2 regions of the Thioclava sp. ISO4 genome follow, and region 2 is predicted to be linked to the other one. Evidence: riboswitches for the same ligand, from Rfam matches in the RefSeq annotation. Region 2 holds a riboswitch; the other holds the start of a gene.

Region 1 (10,967 bases), 650 kb from region 2:
GGATGCGCCGAGCCCATGCCCGGTCACGACGAAGGTCAACAGCAACGCCAAGCCGAGCGCGGTGCCGGCGGCGAGCGGTGACCAAAATGCTTTGGGTGCGTCTCTCATGAAAGCCTCCCTTCCTCCCATGATCATATTCATAGGTGATGATACAAATCGCCAAAGCCGTTTCAACTTTTTTCAGCGCCGCGATGCGGCAAATGACATAAACTCGGGAAGCGCCCTGCCCGCTCCACCGGGAAAATTATGTAAAGACAAAGCCTTGCCCCAACCCGCCACCGCCTTCACCGCGACGATTGACCGCGACACTCGCTGCCAAACGGCGCAGGAAGGCGCGCCCCTCTTCCCCTATTGGAGCTTCACCAAGCCGGTCATCGCCGCGCTCGCGCTGATCCTCGAGGCCGAGGGGCGGCTCGAATTAGACACGCCGCTCGATCTGCCGGAGCTGCCCGAAGGCTGCACGCTCGCCCATCTGCTCGATCACAGCGCGGGCCTGCCCGATTACGGCTCCCTGCCCGCCTATCACGCGGATGTCGCGGCGGGACGCGCGCCGTGGCCGCGCGATCTGCTGGTGACGCGGGTGCTGGCACAGCGTGCGCCATTTCCGCCGGGCGATGGATGGAATTACTCCAATCTCGGCTACATGCTCGCCCGCGAGGTGATCGAAGGCGCGGCGGCGATGGGCCTTGCGGAACTGGTGCAAGAGCGGATCGCGGGGCCTCTGGAGCTGGAGAGTGTCCGGCTCGCCCAAACGCCCGCCGATTTTGCCGCACTTCACTGGCCCGAGGCGCGCGACTACCACCCCGGCTGGGTCTATCACCGCACGCTGATCGGCACGGCGGGCGATGCCGCGCGGCTGTTGCACGGGCTGGGCGGGCTGCTGCCCAAAGCCTCATTCGCGCGCATGACCGCCTGCCGCGAGTTGGGAGGCGCACTGTCCAACCGCCCCTGGACACGGCATGGGTACGGGCTGGGGCTGATGTGCGGCGACTGGGGCGATATGCGTGTCTTCGGCCATTCCGGCGCAGGGCCGTTCAGCTCCAACGCCGTCTATCACTCCCGAGAGACCGGCCGCACCGCCGCCGCCTTCACGCATGGCCCCTTCGAGGGACCGGCGGAACAGACCGTGGCAAAAGCCCTGCTCGCGGAGTGAGTGAGACCTGCCCGGTGTGACCAACACCGGGCAGCGCCCGACCTCCCCCCGGGAGGGCGCTTTTGCAGCCAGACTGCGCGCATCAGCGTCGGAGGTGTGAGGCGCGATAAAGCGAAGACCACCGAGACCGTGCCTGCGCCCACCCGAGGTCGGGCGCTCCCCTCATCGCCAAAAAGAAAGGCGGCAACCACCGTCGCCGCCTCTCCCACGATACCGTGAAATCCGATCTCACACGCCGCTGTCGAAGGGCTCGAACGCCTCGGCGCGGGCACGCTTCCAGCGCTTGAGATAGCCGAAGCGGTCGTCATCCTCGCGCAGGAGGAACCCTTCGGGCATATAGTGATAGATCTCGTCGCCCACTTTGAAATCGCGCTCGCGGTCGCGCACCAGCAGGTGATGCGGCAGGAACTGCCCCGGATGGGTGAGCCCCGCGGCCCCCGTCATCTCGGCCAGCGCCTTCATCGTGTTGCGGTGGAAATTGGCCACGCGCTGCGACTTCTCAGGCACCACCAGCGCGCGCTGACGGATCGGGTCCTGCGTGGTCACCCCGGTCGGGCATTTATTCGTGTGGCACGACTGCGCCTGAATGCAGCCGATCGAGAACATGAAGCCGCGCGCCGAGTTCGCCCAATCCGCCCCGATCGCCAGAACCTTGGCGATATGGAAAGCGGTGACGACCTTGCCCGAGGCCCCGATCTTCACCTGATCGCGCAGCCCCGCCCCGCGCAGCGTGTTGTGCACGAAGCTGAGACCTTCGACGAGCGGGAAGCCCATGTGATTGGCGAATTCCAGAGGGGCCGCGCCGGTGCCGCCCTCCTTGCCGTCGACCACGATGAAATCGGGGGTAATGCCGGTCTCCAGCATCGCCTTGACGATGCACATGAATTCGCGGCGGTGACCGACGCAGAGCTTGAAGCCCACCGGCTTGCCGCCCGACAGCTCGCGCAGCTGGCCGATGAATTCCATCATCTCCAGCGGGGTCGAGAAAGCGGAATGCGAGGCGGGCGAGATGCAGTCGCGATCCATCGGAATGTCGCGCGCCTCGGCGATCTCGGGGGTGATCTTGGCCGCGGGCAACATGCCGCCATGGCCCGGCTTCGCGCCCTGGCTCAGCTTCAGCTCGATCATCTTGACCTGAGGGTCCTGCGCGCGCTTGGCGAATTTCTCAGGATTGAAGCTGCCATCATGGTTGCGGCAGCCGAAATAGCCCGAGCCGACCTCGTAGATCAGATCGCCGCCCTCACGGTGATAGCGCGAGATACCTCCCTCGCCCGTGTCATGCGCGAACCCGCCCATCTTCGCGCCCTTGTTGAGCGCCGTGATCGCATTGGCCGACAGCGCCCCGAAGGACATGGCCGAGATATTGTAGATCGACGCCTTGTAGGGCTGCTTGCACGCCTCCCCGCCGATCTCGACGCGGAAATCGCTATCCTCGATATGGCGCGGCTTCACCGAATGGGTGATCCACTGATAGCCCGATTCCGAGACGCGGATACGGGTGCCGAAGGGTTTGGCATCCTCGATATCCTTGGCGCGCTGATAGACAATCGTGCGCGTCGCGCGGGAGAACGGAATGTCTTCGTCGTCCCCCTCAATCAGATATTGGCGGATCTCGGGGCGGATTTCCTCGAAGAAGAACCGCAGATGGCCGAGGATCGGATAGTTCCGGGTGATCGCGTGCTTGGTCTGGATCAGATCGTGGATCCCGACCAGCGTCAGGAAACCGAAGAGGATCGCGGCGACCAGAAACCAATCCGTGAGGATCAAGCCGGAAAGCGCGCCGAGGGTCAGCAGCGCTGACAGGACGAGCGGAGAAAACCGAATAAAACGCGTGAACATGCCCCCTCCCGCGGGGTTTTTTTATCGTGTGTTCTTATGCACGCCCACTCTAGCGCGCGCGGGTTCTATGTCGAAGAACAATTACGCCCGCAACCCCGGATCGGGCCCGGATCGGACCAGATCGCGGCCTCCAGCGCGTCGAGCCCGTCGGTCAGCGCGGCAGGCCCGGGTTGGAGGATCAGGGTCGATTTGACCTCGTGCAGCCGGTTTCGCGCAACAGCCGGAACGTCCTGCCAGCCTGGCCTTGCGGAAACTTTCTCGGGGCGGAACTTCTTGCCGCACCACGACCCCACGATGACCTCGGGCGCGGCGTTGATCACTTGTTCGGGAGTGACGATGCGATGCTTGGCTTTGCCCTCTTTCGCCAGGTCGGCGAAGACGTCGCGCCCGCCCGCGATCTCGATCAGCTCCGACACCCAGCCCACGGCAGAGATCAGCGGTTCGTCCCATTCCTCGAACCAGACGCGCGGACGGCTCGGGCGCGGCTTCGCGGCGATCTCCGCCAGACGCGTCTCGTAACCCGCGGCGAGCAGCTCCGCCCGCTCGGTGCAGCCCACCAGCGCGCCCACCGTGCAGATCATGTCGAGGATACCCGCGACCGAGCGTTGGTTGAACGCATGAACCGCCACACCCTCGCGCACCAGCCCCGCGACGATATCGGCCTGAAGGTCGGAGAAGGTCAGAACGAGGTCCGGCTTCAGCGCGAGAATCTTCGGCAGATCGGCGGAGATGAAGGCCGAGACGCGCGGCTTTTCCTGACGCACCCGTTTTGGCCGCACCGCGTAGCCCGAGACGCCGACGATGCGCGCGTCCTCACCCAGAAGATAGAGCGTTTCGATCGTCTCCTCGGTCAGGCAGACGATGCGCTCGGCCGGAAATGCCATCAGCCCCCCAAGGTGGAAAGCGGTTGAAAAACGGGACCTTCCGGCGTGACCTTAAAGTGTGCGCGGATGTGGAAGACCTCGGCCAGAAGCGTCTCGGTCAGCACCTCGCCGGGCGCACCGTCCGCGACCAGCCGCCCGCGATCCATCACCCAAAGCCGGGTGCAATGGCGCGCGGCCAGCCCCAGATCATGCAGCGAGGTGACCACCGCGCCGCCCGCCTGCGCATGGGCTGTGAAGACCTGCATCGTCGCGATCTGCGCCGCCGGATCGAGCCCTGCAATGGGTTCGTCGGCGAGGATCAGCGGGCTTTCCTGCGCGAGCGCCCGCGCGATCAGCACCCGCGCCTGCTCGCCGCCCGAGAGCTGCGTGGCGGCACGATCGCGGTAAGTGTCGAGCCCCATCCGGCGCAGCGCCTCCTCCACCGCAGCCGCCCCGCGCGTCGCCTGATCGCGGCCATGCGGCAGCCGCCCCAGCGCCACCAGATCGGCGACCGACAGCCCCCAGGCGATCTCGCGCGCCTGCGGCAGCCACGCCGCCGCCCGCGCCCGCGCCATCGGGTCGAGCGCAGAAAGCGAGCTGTCCCCGCGATGCGACAAGAGCCCCATCGCGCCCCGCAGCAGCGAGGTCTTGCCCGCACCATTGGGCCCGATCAGCCCGATCACCTCGCCCGGCCCGACCTGCGCCGAGACGCGATCGACCACCGGACATTCGCCGCGCAGAACGGTGAGGTTTTCCAGCTTCAGCATCAGCCCTCGCGCCCCATTTTGCGGATCATCGACAGGAAGAACGGCGCGCCGACCAGCGCGGTCAACACGCCCAGTTTCAGGTCGCGCTCGGGTGCGATCACCCGCGTCGCGATATCGGCCAGCGTCAGCATCGCCGCGCCGCCAAGCGCCGAAGCCGGCAACAGCCGCGACGGCCGCGCGCCCACGGATTTGCGCAACAGATGCGGCACGACGAGGCCGACGAAGCCGATCGCCCCTGCGACAGCCGTGGCCGCACCGACCATCAGCGCCGTGCCGAAGACGATCTGAAGCCGCAGCCTTTTCAAGGAGATACCCATCGAAGCTGCAGCATCTTCCCCAAGGCTCAGCGCATCCAGCCCGGCGCCCGCGCGCAGCAGGATCAGCGCGCCCACGATCAGGAACGGCAGCGCCAGCGCCACATGGGTCATCGAGCGATCGGCGAGCGAGCCCATCATCCAGAACACGATCTCGGCCGCGGCATAGGGCGACGGCGCGAGGTTCAGCACCAGCGCGGTCGCCGCCGCCGCCAGCGCCGAGACCGCGATCCCCGCGAGGATCAGCACCAGCGCCCGGCCCTCGCGTCCCGCAAGGATCAGGATCAGCGCGACGGCCACGCCAGCTCCGGCCAGTGCGGCCAGCGGCAGGGCCAGCGCGAAGAGCGCGTAAAGCCCGGTCTGGATCGCGATCACCGCGCCAAGCGCCGCCCCTGCAGAGGTGCCGATCAGCCCCGGCTCGGCCAGCGGATTGCGCAGGAAGCCCTGCATCGCGGCGCCCGACAGCCCCAGCGCGGCACCGACGCCGATCCCGAGGATCGCGCGCGGCAGGCGCAACTCGCGCATCACCAGCCCTGCGGCACCATCGCCGGAAATCAGCGCGGAGAGGCCGTGAAGCGGCGAGATGCCTGACGGCCCGATCAGCAGCGAGGCTGCGAACAGCACCGCACAAAGGATAGAGAGAAGGATGAGGATCGTGCGATAACTCATTGCGTCAGCTTCTCTTTCTCGATTTTACGTCCGAGCTTTGCCAGCGTCTCCACCGCATTCAGCATCGCGGGCGCGCCGCAGGTCCAGCTTGCATCGCGCAGGCCCCGCACGACCGGCAGATCGCGCAGCACCGGATGCGCCAGCACCTCCTGCGCGCGGCTCGTACCGGTGCGGCCTTGCGAGCCGCCGACGACGACCAGATCGGGGCGATCCATCACCAGATCTTCCAGCGGCAACCGCCCGCCCCAGTCGAGCCCCGGCCCGCTGACGACATTCTGAAACCCTGCCATTTCAAGGATTTGCCCTTCAAGGGTCCGCGGCCCGTAGCCATAGCCCGAGGGCCCGATGATCGCAGCTTTCAGCCCCGGCGCGGGTGTCTTGATCGCCGCCAGCCGCGCATCGAAATCCGCGAGCATTTTCGCCGCGCGATCGGGGTGGCCGAGCAGCTTGCCCATCGTCTCGATCCGGCCGCGGATCTCGGGCAGCGAGGTACCGGGCGGCAGTTGCTCGACCCGAATCCCGAGCGTGCGCAACATGCGGATCGTGTCCGGGTTCGACCATGTGTCGGCCAGAACGAGATCGGGGTGCAGAATCGAAATGTCCTCGGCACGACCGTGGTTTACGGGTAGTTCTTCAGCCTGCTTCCAATGCACAGACATCGACGGATCGGTCGCGAAATGACTGACCGAGACGATCTGCGACGGATCGGCTAGCGCCAGCGCCAACTGATCCGTGCAAAGGTTCATGGACACGACCCGCGCAGGCTCCTCCGCCCATGCGGAGGAGGTCGCCGCCAAGGCGGCGAAAAGGGCGACGCAAACCGCCCCTTTCAGATCAGAACCGCGCACGCAGCCCCACATAGGCGGCGCGACCCGAGGTGCCGTAGCCCGGCCAGAGCTGGTAATCGGTGTCGGTCAGGTTCTCGATGCGCAGATAGGCCTCTTTGTCATTGCCCAGATCGTAAGTCATCTGCGCATTCAGCAGGCCGTAATCGGGCTGGCTCTGACGATCGGTGACCACGCGCATATCGGCGGCGAGCGTGAGCCTGTCAGTCACCTGCGCGTCGATCCCGGCGGTCAGCGTATGCCGCCCGAAGGCCGAGTTCCACGTCGAGCCGGCAGAGAGACCGTCGGGGTTCTTCGAGTCCAGATAGGTATAGCCGAGGCTGTAATTGACCTTGTTGGAGATCGGCCCCTTCAGGCCCAGCTCCAGACCCTGCCGTTTGGCGGTGCCCGAGGTCTGGTAATAGCTGTAGGTCGCGTTGCTGTAGTCGATCAGGTCCTTCACCTCGATATGGAACAGCGTCGCGGTCAGCTTATGCGCACCGAAATCACGCTCGACGCCCAGATCGTAGCTCAGCGATTTCTCGGGCTTGAGATCGGGATTGCCCGCATAGCCGTCATAAAGCTCGTAGCCCGACGGCGCGCGGAACCCGTTGCCCACCGAAGCGCGGACGAGGGTCGCGGCATCGGCCTGCCAGGTGACGCCCAGACGGCCCGTGGTGTTGCCGCCGAAATCCGAGTGATCGTCATGGCGCGCCGAGGCGATCACGTTCACCCCGTCCATCGGCGAGAAGGCATATTCGCCGAAGACGCCCGTATCCGCGGTCAGGACATCGCCCGTGACATAGGTGCCGGTATAGGTTTCCAGCGTGCGATCCGCCCCGAAGGTCAGCCGCCCCGGCCCGAGATCGGTCGAGGCTTTCCAGACGAGTTTGCGGCGCTTGCCCTCGTAGCCATAGTCATAGACCGGATACCAGCGCGAGGTCGTGTAATAGGTCAGGCCAAGCTCGTGATCAAGCGGACCGGTCGTGAATTCGGCGAAGAGACGCCCGCCCCGCTCCTTGTGGATCGTGTATTCGTTGCTGTCCGTGGGCGGCGAGCTGAAGCCGTTATCGAACTCGCCCCGGTCGTTCTGCGCAAACCCGTTGAAGCCGATCAGCAGGTTGTCGGAGATGCGCTTTTGCGCGCGCAGGCTCACGCGGTCAGCGCGGTAGCCGTCTTTCTCGGTATTGCCGTTTTTCTTGTCGGCCGCCGAGAAGCCTGCGGTGTAGACTTTCGACAGCTGGATCGCGAGCTCGTCATCGCCCTTCTTCCAGCCGAAGTTATAGGCCGCATTCGCGGTCTGGTAGGAGCCGAGCTCAACCTTGACGCTTTGGCTCACGCCATCCTCGGTCGGGCGCGGCGTGTCGAGGTTGATCACACCGGCGACCGCCTGCCCGCCATAGACCGCCGATTGCGAGCCGCGCATGATCTCGACCCGGTCGTAGTTGAACGTGTTGAACCGGCCCAGATCGGGCAGCACCTGCGTCGCGGAGGGATCGGAGACGTCGATGCCATCCACCAGAACCTTCACGTAGTTCTGCGACACGCCGCGAATGGTGAAGCCGGTCTGCGCGCCCATTGGGCCGCGCGACAGGATGCCGACGCCCGGCGATTGCGCGATCAGATTGGCAAGGCGCGTCTCGCCCGAACGCTCCATATCCTTGCGCGAGAGCACAGTGACCGCCTGTCCGGTCTTGTCCGCAGATTGCGGCTCGAGCGCGCCGTAATAGATCACGATCTCATCGAGTTGGTAAGGTTGGCTGTCTTGCGCAAGCGCGGGGCCTGCCAGCGCGGTGGTGAGCATCAGGCCCATGGTCAAACGGGTGCGGATCATATCCAATTCCCTCGTATCGCGACTCTGCGGTCGCGTGAACTTCGTATCGTAAGTCTTTGGAAATTAGGAATTTCCGCCGACGGTGAGAATGTCACCACTGACGGAAGACCGCCTCCGCTGCGCGCCCCGCACAGGCAGAAAGGATGAGCGCCTCGGCAGGTCTCCTGGCTCGCGGGTCTTGGTTTCGGCTGGCCTTCCCGGGTTTCCCCAGTGGCTCAGTCAGCCGTCACTCGCCGCTCACAGTTGCGGGGGCAGCCCCGGAATGAATGCACGCATCGCACCGGGTTCCCTTTTCATCCGCCAAGGCGGAACCGAAGTGCCCCTGCTGTGCCGCGCGCGCCGCAGTCTGTCAAGAAAATTTCAACTCTCGACGGCGGCTCTGCTGCGCCGGTTGAACCGGATCGAGGACAGCAGCGCCAGCCCGATCAGCCCCGCCCCGATCAGCCCGGTAATCACCTCGGGCACTTCCACCAGCGTCTGCGCGAACATGACGACCGAGAGGATCAGGATCGACCAGAAGGCGCCGTTCTCGAGATAGCGGAATTCGCTCAGCGTGTTGCGCTCCACCAGCATCAGCGTCATCGAGCGCACATACATCGCGCCGATCCCCAGACCGATCGCGATCAGGAACAGGTTCTGGGTCAGTGCGAAGGCCCCGATCACCCCGTCGAAACTGAAGGACGCGTCGAGCACTTCGAGATAGAGGAACGCACCGAGGCCCGCCTTCGCCGTCTCGGCGGCGATATTCGTCCGGTCGAGCACGTGGCTCAGGACTTCGACACCCAGGAAGGTCGCAAGCCCGCAGATGGAGGCGAACATGAAATCGTCCTCGCGCCCTTCCGGCAAGATCCAGGTGAAGACCAGAATGACGAGCAGCACGAGGCCGATCTCGAGCCCGCGGATCGAGGCGAGCGAGCGCAACCGGCATTCGAGCGTGCGGATCCAGTCGACCTCCTTGCCCTCATCGATGAAATAGGTGAGCGCGACCATCATCAGGAAGGCCCCGCCGAAGCCCGCGATCGACAGATGCGCGTCCTCGATGATCTCGGCATATTCGGCCGGGTGTTTCGCGGCCAGTTGAACCGCTTCCCACGGCCCGATGCCGGCGGCGACCACGACGATCAGCAGCGGGAACAGGATACGCATCCCGAAGACCGCGATCAGGATACCCCAGGTCAGGAAGCGACGCTGCCATTTCGGCGTCATCTGGTGCAGCTTGTTGGCGTTGACGATGGCGTTGTCGAAGCTCAGCGAGATTTCCAGCACGGCGAGTACCGCCGTGATCATCAGGAAAGAGACCGCGCCGCCAAGCCCGCCGGTCTGGGTGAACCCCAGCGCGAAAGACCCGACCAGCCCCGCAACGGTGACGGCGATGGCCCAGGAGAAATAACGATACATGATGGTCATGCTGGCTCCGGCTGCATGGGGCCTCACTTAGGCTCCGCCCCCTCTCTTCGCAAGGGAGCGCGCCGTCAGAGTTGATCGCTGTGACCCGGCGAGCGCGGATCAAGGCGGCGGGATACGCGCCGCGAGACGCGGAAGCCGCGCCTCGGATCAAGCCCGCTACAGCCCTGCCTCGTCGAGCCAGCCCATGATCCGGGCCTTGTTCACCCCGAGATCGGATCTGCCGTAGACGAGATGACCGCGGATTTGCAGCGTGTTGCCCTCGACCCAAAGCGTGGTGACGTCGGGAAAGCCCCAGAAGGCAGAGCGGGTGACATAGGCCGCATGCCCCTCATCGACGCTGCCCGCGACGTGCTTGGTGCGCGCGGTGGCGCGGATGATCTTGTCGAGCGCGGCCATCTGCGCCAGCGGGTCGGCCACCTCGCGCGCGGCCTGAAACCCGCCCGTCTCGGGGTGATCGCCGGGCGCTTTCGCCAAACCTTCGATCTTGTAGCGCGCAGGGTCGATCGAGGCGAAGCGCACCCAGCCATCGGCCACGGCCACCACGGCCAGCCCGAGCGCGAGGATCGTCACGGCCCGGCTCATTCCGCGCCCTCCCGCAGCCCCCAACCGGCCAGCGCGATCAGCTCGGTCGCGACATGCGCGCCCGCGATGGCCGTCACGCCGGTCGGATCGTAGGGCGGAGAGACCTCGACCACATCGCCGCCGATCAGTTTGATACCCTTCAGCCCGCGCAACAGCTCTGCCGCCTGCCAGCTGGCCAGACCGCCCCAGACCGGCGTGCCGGTACCGGGCGCGAAAGCCGGGTCCAGACCGTCGATATCGAAGGTGACGTAGCAGGGCCGCTCGCCCACCACCGCGCGAATGCGCTCCAGCGTGGCCGCTACACCCTCGCGATGCACCGAAGGCGCATCAACGATCGTCACGCCCAGCGTATCGGGATTGTCGGTGCGGATACCGACCGAGACCGTGTTCTCGGCCTTCACCACGCCCGACTTGATCGCCTTATACAGGAACGTGCCGTGGTCGATCCGGTCCATATCGTCATCGGCCCAGGTGTCGGAATGGGCGTCGAACTGAATGAGCGCGATCTCCCCATGGGCGGCAGCCGCCGCGCGCAGGATCGGCAGGGTGATGAAGTGATCGCCGCCCAGCGTGATCGGCACGACGCCCGCCCCGAAGATCGCGCCCAGATGCGCCTCGATCCGGCCCGGCACTTCCGGCACATTGGCATAGTCGAAGGGCATGTCACCGTAATCGACGATGGCGAGTTCAGAGAACGGGTCATAGCCCCAGCCAT
Region 2 (10,967 bases):
TCGCATTTCTGTGGCAGGCGCGCTCTTAGAACGCCCAGTCCTCATCCTCGGTCGCGACGGCCTTGCCGATCACGTAGCTCGACCCCGAGCCCGAGAAGAAATCGTGGTTCTCGTCCGATCCGGGCGAGAGGGCGGCGAGGATCGCTGGGTTCACGCGGGTGGCCTCGTCAGGGAACAGCGCCTCGTAGCCGAGGTTCTGCAGCGCCTTGTTGGCGTTGTAATGCAGGAAGTGCTTCACATCCTCGGTCAGACCCAGACCGTCATAGAGCTGCTCGGTATAGCGGCCCTCGATGTCATAGAGGTCGAACATCAGCGAGAAGGCGAAATCCTTGATCTCGGCGCGCTCGGGCTCGCTCACCCGCTCCAGCGCGCGCTGGAACTTGTAGCCGATGTAATAGCCGTGGATCGCCTCGTCGCGGATGATCAGGCGGATCAGGTCGGCGGTGTTGGTCAGGCGCGCGCGGCTCGACCAGTGCATCGGCAGGTAGAAGCCCGAATAGAACAGGAAGCTCTCGAGGAAGACGCTCGCCACCTTGCGCTTCAGCGGGCTCGCCGTCGCGTCGTATTCGTCGAGGATCAGCCGCGATTTCGCCTGCAGATGCGGGTTTTCCTGCGACCAGCGGAAAGCCTCGTCGACCTCTGCGGTGTTGCACAGTGTCGAGAAGACAGACGAATAGCTGCGCGCGTGCACCGCCTCCATGAAGGCGATGTTCGACAGCACGGCTTCCTCATGGGGCGTCGCGGCATCGGCCATCAGCGCGGGCGCGCCGACCGTGTTCTGGATCGTGTCCAGAAGCGTCAGCCCGGTGAAGACCCGGATCGTGAGGGTCTGTTCGTCCTCGGTCAGTTGCGACCAGCTTTGAATGTCGTTCGACAGCGGCACCTTCTCGGGCAGCCAGAAATTCGACGTGAGCCGGTTCCAGACTTCGAGATCCTTGTCGTCCTGAAGGCGGTTCCAGTTGACGGCGCGCGGAACGGGCCGGGGTACGGGGCGGGGCGTGTGCAGATCTTTCATGGCGGGCCTCACAGGGAACAGGAAACGCAGCCCTGCACCTCGGTCCCCTCAAGGGCCGCTTGGCGCAGGCGGATGTAGTAGATGGTCTTGATGCCGCGCCGCCATGCATAGATCTGGGCGCGGTTGATGTCGCGGGTCGTGGCCTCGGCGGGGAAGAACAGCGTCAGCGACAGGCCCTGATCGACATGCTCGGTCGCCGCCGCATAGGTGTCGATGATCGCCTCGGGGCCGATCTGATAGGCGTCGCGGTAGAACTCGAGATTGTCGTTCGTCATGTAGGGCGCGGGGTAATAGACCCGGCCGATCTTGCCTTCCTTGCGGATCTCGATCTTCGCGGTGATCGGGTGGATCGAGGCGGTGGCGTTGTTGATATAGCTGATCGAGCCGGTGGGCGGCACGGCTTGCAGGTTGCGGTTCCACAGGCCGGTTTCCATCACCCGGTCGCGCAGGGCGGCCCAGTCGGCGCGCGAGGGCAGGGTGATCCCGAAGCGCTCGAACAGGGCCACCACGGCCTCACTCTCAGGCTGCCAGTCGCGGGTGACGTATTTCTCGAAGAAGCTGCCATCGGCATAGGCAGACGCCTCGAACCCCTTGAAACTGCGCCCGTGCTCGGCGGCCAGCCGGTTCGATTCCGCCAACGCGTGATAGGCCACGGCGGCGAAATAGACGGAGGTGAACTCGATCCCCTCGGGGCTGCCGTAATGAATGCGCTCGCGGGCGAGGAAGCCGTGCAGGTTCATCTGGCCCAGACCGATCGCGTGGCTTTCCTCGTTGCCTTTGCGGATCGACGGGACGGCGTTGATCGCGCTCATCTCCGACACCGCCGAGAGCGCGCGGATCGCGGCCCCGACGCTCGCGCCCAGATCTCCGCCATCCATCACCTTGGCGATGTTGAGCGAGCCCAGATTGCACGAGATGTCCGTGCCCATCCGCGCGTAGCCCAGATCCTCGTCAAACTCGGAGGGTTCGGCCACCTGCAGAATCTCCGAGCACAGGTTCGACATGGTGATCCGGCCCGCGATCGGGTTGGCGCGGTTCACCGTGTCCTCGAACATGATGTAGGGATAGCCGCTCTCGAACTGGATTTCGGCCAGTGTCTGGAAGAAGGCGCGGGCATTGATCTTGCGTTTGCGGATGCGCGCGTCGTCGACCATCTCGTGATACTTCTCGGTGACCGAAATCTCCGAGAAGGCGCAGCCATAGACCCGCTCCACGTCATGGGGCGAGAAGAGATACATCTCCTCGTTCTTCTTCGCGAGCTCGAAGGTGATGTCGGGGATCACCACGCCGAGGCTCAGCGTCTTGATCCGGATCTTCTCGTCGGCATTCTCGCGCTTGGTGTCGAGGAAGCGCAGGATGTCGGGGTGATGGGCGTGCAGATAGACCGCGCCCGCGCCCTGCCGCGCGCCCAGCTGGTTGGCATAGCTGAAACTGTCTTCGAGCAGTTTCATCACCGGGATCACGCCCGAGGACTGGTTCTCGATCCCTTTGATCGGCGCGCCATATTCGCGGATATTGGTCAGCATCAGGGCCACGCCGCCGCCGCGTTTGGACAGTTGCAGCGCCGAGTTGATGCCGCGCCCGATGCTTTCCATGTTGTCTTCCAGCCGCAGCAGGAAACAGGAGACGAACTCGCCCCGTGCTGTCTTGCCCGAATTGAGGAAGGTGGGCGTCGCTGGCTGGAAGCGGCCTGCCAGCATCTCTTCCATCAGCCGCATCGCGAGCGTCTCGTCGCCGCGCGCCAGCGTCAGCGCCACCATCACCACCCGGTCCTCGTAGCGCTCGAGATAGCGCTGCCCGTCGCGGGTCTTCAACGTGTAGGAGGTGTAATATTTGAACGCGCCGAGGAAGGTCGGAAAGCGGAACTTGGCGGCAAAGGCCGCCTCCCAGATCGCGCGCTGGAAGTTGCGCGAATACTGATCGAGCACGGCGGCGTCGTAATAGCCTTCCTCCACCAGATAGCCGAGCTTTTCATCCAGCGAATGGAAGAACACCGTGTTCTGATTCACATGGCGCAGGAAATATTGCCGCGCCGCCATCCGGTCGGCGTCGAAGCGGATATTGCCCTCCGCGTCATAGAGATTGAGCATCGCGTTGAGCGCGTGGTGATCAAGCCCCGCGAATTCCGAGGCCGCGGCCCCGCTCGGTGTCACGTCGCTATCGAGCATTCCTGCCTCCAGAAGGTTTCGAGACCCGCGCGCACGCGGTCGATGTCACTGTCCGTGCCCGCCAGTTCGAACCGGTAGAGCACGGGGATATTGCACTTGCGCGCCAGCAGATCGCCCGCGCAGGCGAAGAGCGCGCCGAAATTGCGATTGCCGCTGGCGATCACGCCGCGCAGACCCACGCGGCGGGTGGGATTGTTGAGAAAGGCGATGACCGGTTTCGCGACCGCGCCGCGCCCCTTGCCGTCGGCATAGCTCGGGCAGATCAGGACGTAGGGGCCGGGCGGGCTTGGCATTTCTGCTTCCGCCGAGACGGGTAAGCGCAGCGCGGGCAGGCCCAGCCGCTCCACGAAGCGCTGCGTGTTGCCCGATGCCGAGGAGTAATAGATCAGCCGTGCCTGTCCCATGATCCGGGCCCGCGCTCAGCTGAGCTGTCCGATCATGTCGGGCCGGAAGCCCGCCCAGTGATTTTCGCCCGCGATCACGACCGGCGCCTGCCGGTAGCCGAGATCCTGCACCATCTCCATCGCGGCGGCGTCCTCGGTGAGGTCGATCACGTCATAGGAGATCCCCTTGGCATCGAGCGCGCGGGTCGTCGCGGTGCATTGCACGCAGGCCGGTTTCGAATAGACGGTGATGGTCATGTTCTGTCCCTTTGTTTGCTGTCGGCAGCGCGGGACAAGGCTCGTGGGCAAGGTGCCGCAGCACATAGCCACGCGCCCGGGCCCTCCGCCGCGGTCGTCGTCTATCTGCTCTGGCAGGTCTCCTGGCTCGCGGCTCGAGCGCCTCGGGGTCCGTCTTCCCGGCGCATCGCACCAGTGACATTCGGACCTAAGGCTCGCCGCTTACAGTTGCGGGGGCAGCGCCGGAATCTCACCGGCTTCCCTCTTCGCCTGCGGAGTGACTCGCAGGAACCAAAGCAACATCATATTGGGATGCAGGGTGTAGTGGTGTCAATATATAGATTGCCCTGCCGCACGAAACTCTCGCGCGACAGGAGCGTGTCTTGCCTCAGGCGCCGTCGCCAAGCGCACGGATATGCGCCGGGAGGCGGGCGCTCTGGCCATACATGAAGTGGTTTTCCATGCGTTCCGAGAAGCGGCTGGCCTCGGTCTCGCGCCCCACGGCCTCGGCCATTTCGCGGATATGCATCGGGCTCGCCCCGCAGCACACGCCGAGATAATTCACCCCGATCGCCTGCGCCTCACGCGCGAAGGCGCCGATCTCGTAGCGGTTGCACGCCAGCGGATCGAGCGCGGTCGGGAAGGTCCGGCCATGCGGCGAGGGGCAGGTGCAGCCGTTGTGATCGGACAGGTTGAAGAAGGTGGGCTCCTCCTTCGTGGTCCGGTAGGGCACGGGCAGGGCGCCGACATGGCAACTCACCGCCGCGCGCACCTTGCGCAGCCACGGCATCATCGTCTGCGGCCCGCGGAAGCAGTTCAGCCCGACGACATCGGCGCCCGCCTGTTCGAGCTGCTGGCAGGTTTCGACGATGCCGACCCCGTCCATCATCTCATTGGCCGCCATCGGCGCCAGCGTCAGCACCACCGGCAGTCCCGACGCCTTCGCGGCCTCCAGCGCACACAGCGCCTCGCCCGCATAGTAGAAGGTCTCGCCGATGAGGATATCCGCGCCTTCCTCGACCGCCCAGCCGACCATCTCGTCGAACATCGCACGCACCTCGGCCTGCCGCGCCGGATCGGCTGGATCCCAGATGTTCGTGTTCGAGATATTGCCCGCCATAAGGTTGCCGGTCTTCGCATCGGCGACCTCGCGGGCGATCTTCAGCGCCGCACGGTTGAGCGGCTCCAGCAGGTCTTCCTTGCCGATCACGCGCATCTTCTCGCGGTGGCCGTTATAGGTGAAGGCCTCGACGATATCGCTGCCGGCGCGCTGGAAATCGACATGCAGATTGCGCAGCGCCTGCGGGTATTCCAGCGCCACCTCGGGCACGAATTCCCCGGCGGTCAGATAGCCGCGCCGTTCCAGTTCGAACAGGAAGCCCTCGGCGCAGATCACCGGGCGCGCGTCGAGCAGACGGGTCAGTTTGTTGTCATTCATGGAGAGATCCTCTCAGTTCATCCATGACCATCGTTTGGAGTGCCGAGCCTCACAGGGAACGGGGCTGCCGTTCCCTGCTGCAATGGTCCTCGGCCGGGCCGCAGGATGCGACCGCAAGACGAAAAACAGGCTCAGAGGCCGCGCCGGGCGCGTGCCCCGCCGCGCCGGAGCGGCGGGGGCATCTCGATCGGCAGGGCGAAAGGCTGCGGGCTCAGGGAGTCCAGCAGCAACTCGCAGAACACCGCGACGGCAGGCGAGGCTGCGCCGAACGGATAGGCCTGCGTATGGGCGATGATCGCCGCCTTCGCATAGGGCATGTCGCCCGGCAGTCCGCCGAGCCATTCCATGTAGCCCAGCGTGCCCAGCTCACGCGCACGCAGCGGCGAGATCGGTCCTATATCGAGTTGTAAGAGTGAAAGCGTTCGTTCCAAAAGCATCGCGCCCTCCGCGCAAAAGGGCGGAAGTGGTCGCGGCACGGCGATATGCGAGGTCCGATCTGGTCCATCTCTCGTCTCTCCGTCCCAAGGCACCCCGCCCGGGTTTAAGGTGACCGAGATGCGCGCGGGCGCGCATCCGAGATGGCAGGTCTCCTGACTCGCGGGTCGTGGCTTCACCGGACCTTCCCAACCTTTGCAGGTCAGTGGCGTTTCCGGTGGCGCTCGCCGCTTACAGTTGCGGGGGCAGTCACGGAGTTGGGCATCGCCCGCACCGTGTTCCCTTTTCAGCCGACCCTTTGGGGCCGGACACCATCCCGGATTTGATCGCAGGAAAATCCGGCCCTGTCCAGATCGGATTGGGGGAGAGACGAAGATGCAGATGTGGCGGCGCTGGTGTCGGTCGGGAGGGGGCTTGAGCTTGCCCGCAAACAGAGCGCGCCCGTCTCCAACCCGCGGCCGGACAAGAGGCCCGGCGATGTCCCGCGTTTCCGCCGTACAGCCTTACAGCCGCAGGCCGGTCTCGGCATCGAAGACCTTGGCCTTACCCATATCGACCTCGAAGCTGAACGGAGCGCCCGGGGGCAGGGCGTCTTCCGGGCGGACCCGGGCGATCACCTCGGTCTCGCCAAGGGCGAAGACGATCATCGTGTCGGGGCCCGTCGGCTCGACCAGATCGACCGGGCGTTCGAAGACGAAACGGTCGGGGCCGGGCAATTCGGTCCCGGCCATGAAGATCGCCTCGGGCCGGAGCCCCAGAACGACCTTGTGCCCGTCGGGGGCTGTGACCCGCTCGGTGAACCGCGCGGGCAGGGGGAAGCGAAGCGCCCCCGCCGTGCCCTCGGCCACCTCCACCGACAGCGCGCCCGTCTGCCCATCGCGCCGCAGGGCGCCGGGCAGCATGTTCATCGACGGCGACCCCATGAAGCTCGCGACGAAGAGGTCCACCGGATCGTCGTAGATCTCTCCGGGTTCGGCGACCTGACGGATATGGCCGTTATCCATCACCGCGATCCGGGTCGCCAGCGTCATCGCCTCGATCTGGTCGTGGGTGACATAGACGACGGTCTTGCCGAGCCGCTGGTGCAGCTTCTTGATCTCGGTGCGCATCTCGATCCGCAGCTTGGCGTCGAGGTTCGAAAGGGGCTCGTCGAACAGGAAGACCTCGGGCTTGCGCACCAGCGCGCGGCCCATCGCGACGCGCTGGCGCTGGCCGCCCGAAAGCTGACCGGGCTTGCGGTCCAGATAGGGATGGATCTGCAGAAGCGTGCTGAACTCCTCGACCGCGGTGGCCTGTTCGGCGCGCGGGACGTGGCGAGTCTGCATCCCGAAGGTGATGTTCTCGCGCACCGTCTTGGTCGGATAGAGCGCGTAGGACTGGAACACCATCGCGATGTCGCGGTCGCGCGGCGGGGTGTCGTCCACCAGCCGCCCGGCGATCTCGATATGGCCGTCGCTCAGCGTCTCGAGTCCGGCGATCAGGTTGAGCAGGGTGGACTTGCCGCAGCCCGAAGGCCCGACGAGGACGATGAATTCGCCCGCCTCGATCTCGAGGTCGATGCCCTTGATCACCTCGTTCGTCCCGAAGCGTTTGCGCACGCCCTGAAGGGAAATTCCCGCTGCCATTGCTACCCTTTCACCGCTCCGGCCGAGAGCCCGCGCACGAACCAGGCTCCGGCGACGACATAAACCGCCAGCGTCGGCAGCGCCGCGATGATCGCCGCGGCCATGTCGACATTGTATTCCTTCACCCCCGTCGAGGTGTTCACCACGTTGTTGAGCGCCACCGTCACCGGGTTGCTGTCCCCGATGGTGAAGGCCACGCCGAACAGGAAGTCGTTCCAGATCTGGGTGAACTGCCAGATCACGGTGACGACGATGGCAGGCAGCGACATTGGCAGCACGAGCCGGAAGAAGATGCCGAAGAAGCCCGCCCCGTCGACCTTCGCCGCCTGAATGATGCCGCTGGAAACCCCGATGAAGAAGTTGCGAAAGAACAGTGTGGTGAAGGCGAGGCCATAGACCGTGTGCACGAGGATCAGCCCCGGGATCGTGCCCGCAAGGCCAAGCTGGCCCAGCACCCGCGCCATCGGCAGCAAGATCACCTGAAACGGGATGAAGGCGCCGAACAGCATCAACGCGAAGATCGTGTCGGCGCCGCGAAAGCGCCATTTGGTCAGCGCGTAACCGTTCAGCGCCCCCAGTATCGTCGAGATCGCCACCGCCGGCACGGTCATCATCACCGAGTTCCAGACATAGGGCGCGAGCCCATTGCAGCGCACGCCCACGCAGGCGCCGTTCCACGCCTTCTCCCAGGCGCTGAAGTCGAACTCTTTCGGCAGGCTGATCAGCGAGCCTTCCCGGATTTCGGCCAGCGATTTCAGCGAGGTCGAGATCATCACCAGAAGCGGGATCAGGTAGTAGATGCAGAACACCCCGAGCACGGCGAACAGTACGGCGCGCATCAGGCTGTGATGCAGCCCCCGGCGCTGGACGATCCCGCTTTTGCTCCGCCCGCTCATCCGCTTGTCTTCCTCAGTTCCGAGTAGAGATAGGGCACGATGATCGCTATGACCGTCATCAGCATCATCGTGGCGCTCGCCGCCGCCACGCCCAGCTCGCTGCGCTGGAAGGCGAAGGAATACATGAAGGTGGCGGGCATGTCGGTGGCATAGCCCGGCCCCCCGCCGGTCAGCGCGATCACCAGATCGAAGCTCTTGATCGCGAGATGGGCGAGGATGATGACGGTGGACAGGAACACCGGCCGCAGCATCGGCAGCACGATGCCGGTATAGGTGCGCCACAGCCCCGCGCCGTCGATCGCCGCCGCTTTCAGGACCTCGTCATCGACCGAGCGGAGCCCGGCCAGAAACAGCGCCATCGCGTAGCCGGAGCTTTGCCAGACGGCCGCGATCACCACCGTGTAGATCGCGTAATGAGAGTTCACCAGCCAGTCGAAACTGAAATTCTCGAAGCCCGCCTGATGCATCAGCCGCTCCAGCCCGAGGCCGGGGTTCAGCATCCATTTCCAGACCGTGCCGGTGACGATGAAACTGAGCGCCATCGGGTAGAGGTAGATCGTGCGGATCACCCCCTCGATGCGCACTTTTTGGTCGAGCAGGATCGCCAGAAGGATGCCGATCGCCATCGAGATCGAGATGAACAGGCCCGAGAAGACGAAGAGGTTGCGGATCGCCACATACCAGCGTGGCGTCTCCCAGAGCCGGACATATTGGCTCACACCGTCGAATTGGTAGTTGGGCATCACCCCCGACCGGGTCAGCGAGATATAGGCTGTCCAGAGTATGAAGCCGTAAACGAAGAACAGGCTCGCCGCGAAAAGCGGCGAGACCACGATCGCGGGCAGGCGCCGTTCCAGCGCCCGCCCGAACCTTGCCATGGGCCCCGTGCCTCCGGGCATTGCAGGCCCTAGTTTTCCTGCGCGCGCTTGATCGCGGCTGCGAGTTGCTTGACCGCGTCCTCGGAACTCATGTCAGAGTTGAAGAAAGCGGTCACGACGTCGAGGAACTCGCCCCGCACCGAGCGCGGCACCGCCATCTCATGTGCCATCGACGGCACCAGCGTGTCGTTCTCGATCGCCGCCAGCAGATCGGCATGCGAGCGTTTGGCGCAGGCGTCGAAATCGTCGAGCGGCACGTCGGTGCGCGCCGGGATCGACCCCTTGGCGAGGTTGAACACCTTCTGGAACTCGGGCGACATGATCAGTCGTGCGAGCACTTTCTGGCCCTCGATGCGGTCTTCGCCCTCCACCTTGAAGAAGGTGAAGCTGTCCGAATTCAGCACGAAGCCCTTGCCCGGCGTGGGCCAGCACAGGAAATCCTGTTCTGGTACTTTACCGGCGGCAAGGAATTCGCCCTTCGCCCAGTCGCCCATGATCTGGAAACCGGCCTCGCCACGCATCACCATCGCGGTCGCGAGGTTCCAGTCACGCCCCGAGAAGTTCGGATCGACATAGCCACGCAACTTGCGCAGCTGGTCGAAGGACTTGACCATCATGTCCGAGGTCAGAGCCTCCGGGTCGAGCTCCACCAACGCCTTGCGGAAGAAATCGGCGCCGCCGATCCCGAGCACGACGTCTTCGAACAGCGTCGCGTCCTGCCACGGCTGACCGCCATGGGCGAGCGGCACGATGCCCGCCGCCTGCAGCTTGTCGGCGGCGGCGTTGAACTCGTCCCAAGTCGTGGGCATCTCCTCGACGCCTGCCTTCTTCAGCGCCTCTGGGTTGGCCCACATCCAGTCGACGCGGTGGATATTGACCGGCGCGGCGACGTATTTGCCCTGGTACTTCATGATCTCGGCCAGCGCCGGCGGCAGCACCGAGTCCCAGTTGCCCGCATCCGCCACGGACTGGACGTCGTTGAGCGCGCCTTGCTCGGCCCATTCCTGGATGCCCGGCCCCTTGAGCTGGACAGCCGTCGGCGGATTGCCGGCCACGACGCGGGCGCGCAGCGCCGTCATCGCGGCATCGCCGCCACCGCCCGCGATCGGCGAGTCGATCCATTCGCCGCCCTCGGCTTCGAAGGCTTTCTTCAGTTCTCCGACGGCCTTGGCCTCGCCGCCCGAAGTCCACCAGTGCAGGACCTCGACCGTGCCATCCGCCCGCGCCGCGCTCGCACAGAGCGCGCCGGCGACGCTTGCCGCCGCCATCATGGCTTTACAAATGTGCATGTTTTCCTCCTCCTCCCGGTCGAGTTCGCGGTCCATGATCGCAGCCCGACACGAGATTTAGGCTGAGACGACAGGCGCAGAACGTCATTGATCTCGATCAACGATTTGTGAATCACGGGTGAGGCGGACGGGCACAGAGGCGAGTTTGACCCGCGGCATCCTTACCCAAGTCCGGGCGATTGCGCTGCCTGCCGAAAGGCTTACCATCGCCGCGGGATGACTGAAGGCCCCGTGATGCAGGATACCGACGCCGCGCCAGCTTTTGCCGAAACCGCCGAGGCGGTGATCGCGCGTCTGTCCGTCCCTTTTCCGAACGGGCTGAGCGCTCAGGAGGCCGCCACGCGCCTCGCGCGCCACGGCCCGAACGCTCTGCGACGTCCCAAGCCCCGAAGCGCATTGCGCATCCTGCTGCATCAGTTTCAGGGGGTGATCGTCGCGCTTCTCGTTCTGGCAACGGTGTTCTCGCTGGTCATTAACGATATCGTCGAGGCGCTGGCGATCCTCGTCGTGCTGCTCTTGAACGGCGCGATCGGGTTTTTCACCGAGTTGCGCGCCACCCGCTCGATGGAGGCGCTGTTCAGCGTCGCCGAGGTCCGCACCCGC

Evidence for each region. Region 2 has a riboswitch for cobalamin ahead of AC2TZ7_RS11155 (hypothetical protein). Riboswitches for the same ligand answer to the same signal wherever they lie in the genome.
Region 1: another riboswitch for cobalamin. It lies ahead of AC2TZ7_RS14310 (TonB-dependent receptor plug domain-containing protein); the one in region 2 lies ahead of AC2TZ7_RS11155 (hypothetical protein).

What each region holds. Positions count from the first base shown of each region.
Region 1 covers NZ_CM176571.1:2,908,631-2,919,597, forward strand. Annotated here, with positions in the region: gene AC2TZ7_RS14275 (YeeE/YedE thiosulfate transporter family protein) at 1-108, opposite strand, end outside; gene AC2TZ7_RS14280 (serine hydrolase domain-containing protein) at 263-1,153, shown strand; gene AC2TZ7_RS14285 (FMN-binding glutamate synthase family protein) at 1,382-2,992, opposite strand; gene AC2TZ7_RS14290 (cobalamin-binding protein) at 3,058-3,876, opposite strand; gene AC2TZ7_RS14295 (ABC transporter ATP-binding protein) at 3,876-4,622, opposite strand; gene AC2TZ7_RS14300 (FecCD family ABC transporter permease) at 4,622-5,605, opposite strand; gene AC2TZ7_RS14305 (ABC transporter substrate-binding protein) at 5,602-6,351, opposite strand; gene AC2TZ7_RS14310 (TonB-dependent receptor plug domain-containing protein) at 6,440-8,263, opposite strand; cobalamin riboswitch at 8,401-8,594, opposite strand; gene AC2TZ7_RS14315 (DUF475 domain-containing protein) at 8,624-9,670, opposite strand; gene AC2TZ7_RS14320 (DUF1499 domain-containing protein) at 9,827-10,252, opposite strand; gene speB (agmatinase) at 10,249-10,967, opposite strand, start outside.
Region 2 covers NZ_CM176571.1:2,259,098-2,270,064, forward strand. Annotated here, with positions in the region: gene nrdF (class 1b ribonucleoside-diphosphate reductase subunit beta) at 26-1,015, opposite strand; gene nrdE (class 1b ribonucleoside-diphosphate reductase subunit alpha) at 1,024-3,183, opposite strand; gene nrdI (class Ib ribonucleoside-diphosphate reductase assembly flavoprotein NrdI) at 3,165-3,587, opposite strand; gene nrdH (glutaredoxin-like protein NrdH) at 3,603-3,824, opposite strand; cobalamin riboswitch at 3,920-4,114, opposite strand; gene AC2TZ7_RS11150 (homocysteine S-methyltransferase family protein) at 4,192-5,241, opposite strand; gene AC2TZ7_RS11155 (hypothetical protein) at 5,373-5,678, opposite strand; cobalamin riboswitch at 5,805-6,007, opposite strand; gene AC2TZ7_RS11160 (ABC transporter ATP-binding protein) at 6,180-7,301, opposite strand; gene AC2TZ7_RS11165 (carbohydrate ABC transporter permease) at 7,304-8,197, opposite strand; gene AC2TZ7_RS11170 (carbohydrate ABC transporter permease) at 8,194-9,075, opposite strand; gene AC2TZ7_RS11175 (ABC transporter substrate-binding protein) at 9,105-10,364, opposite strand; gene AC2TZ7_RS11180 (cation-translocating P-type ATPase) at 10,599-10,967, shown strand, end outside.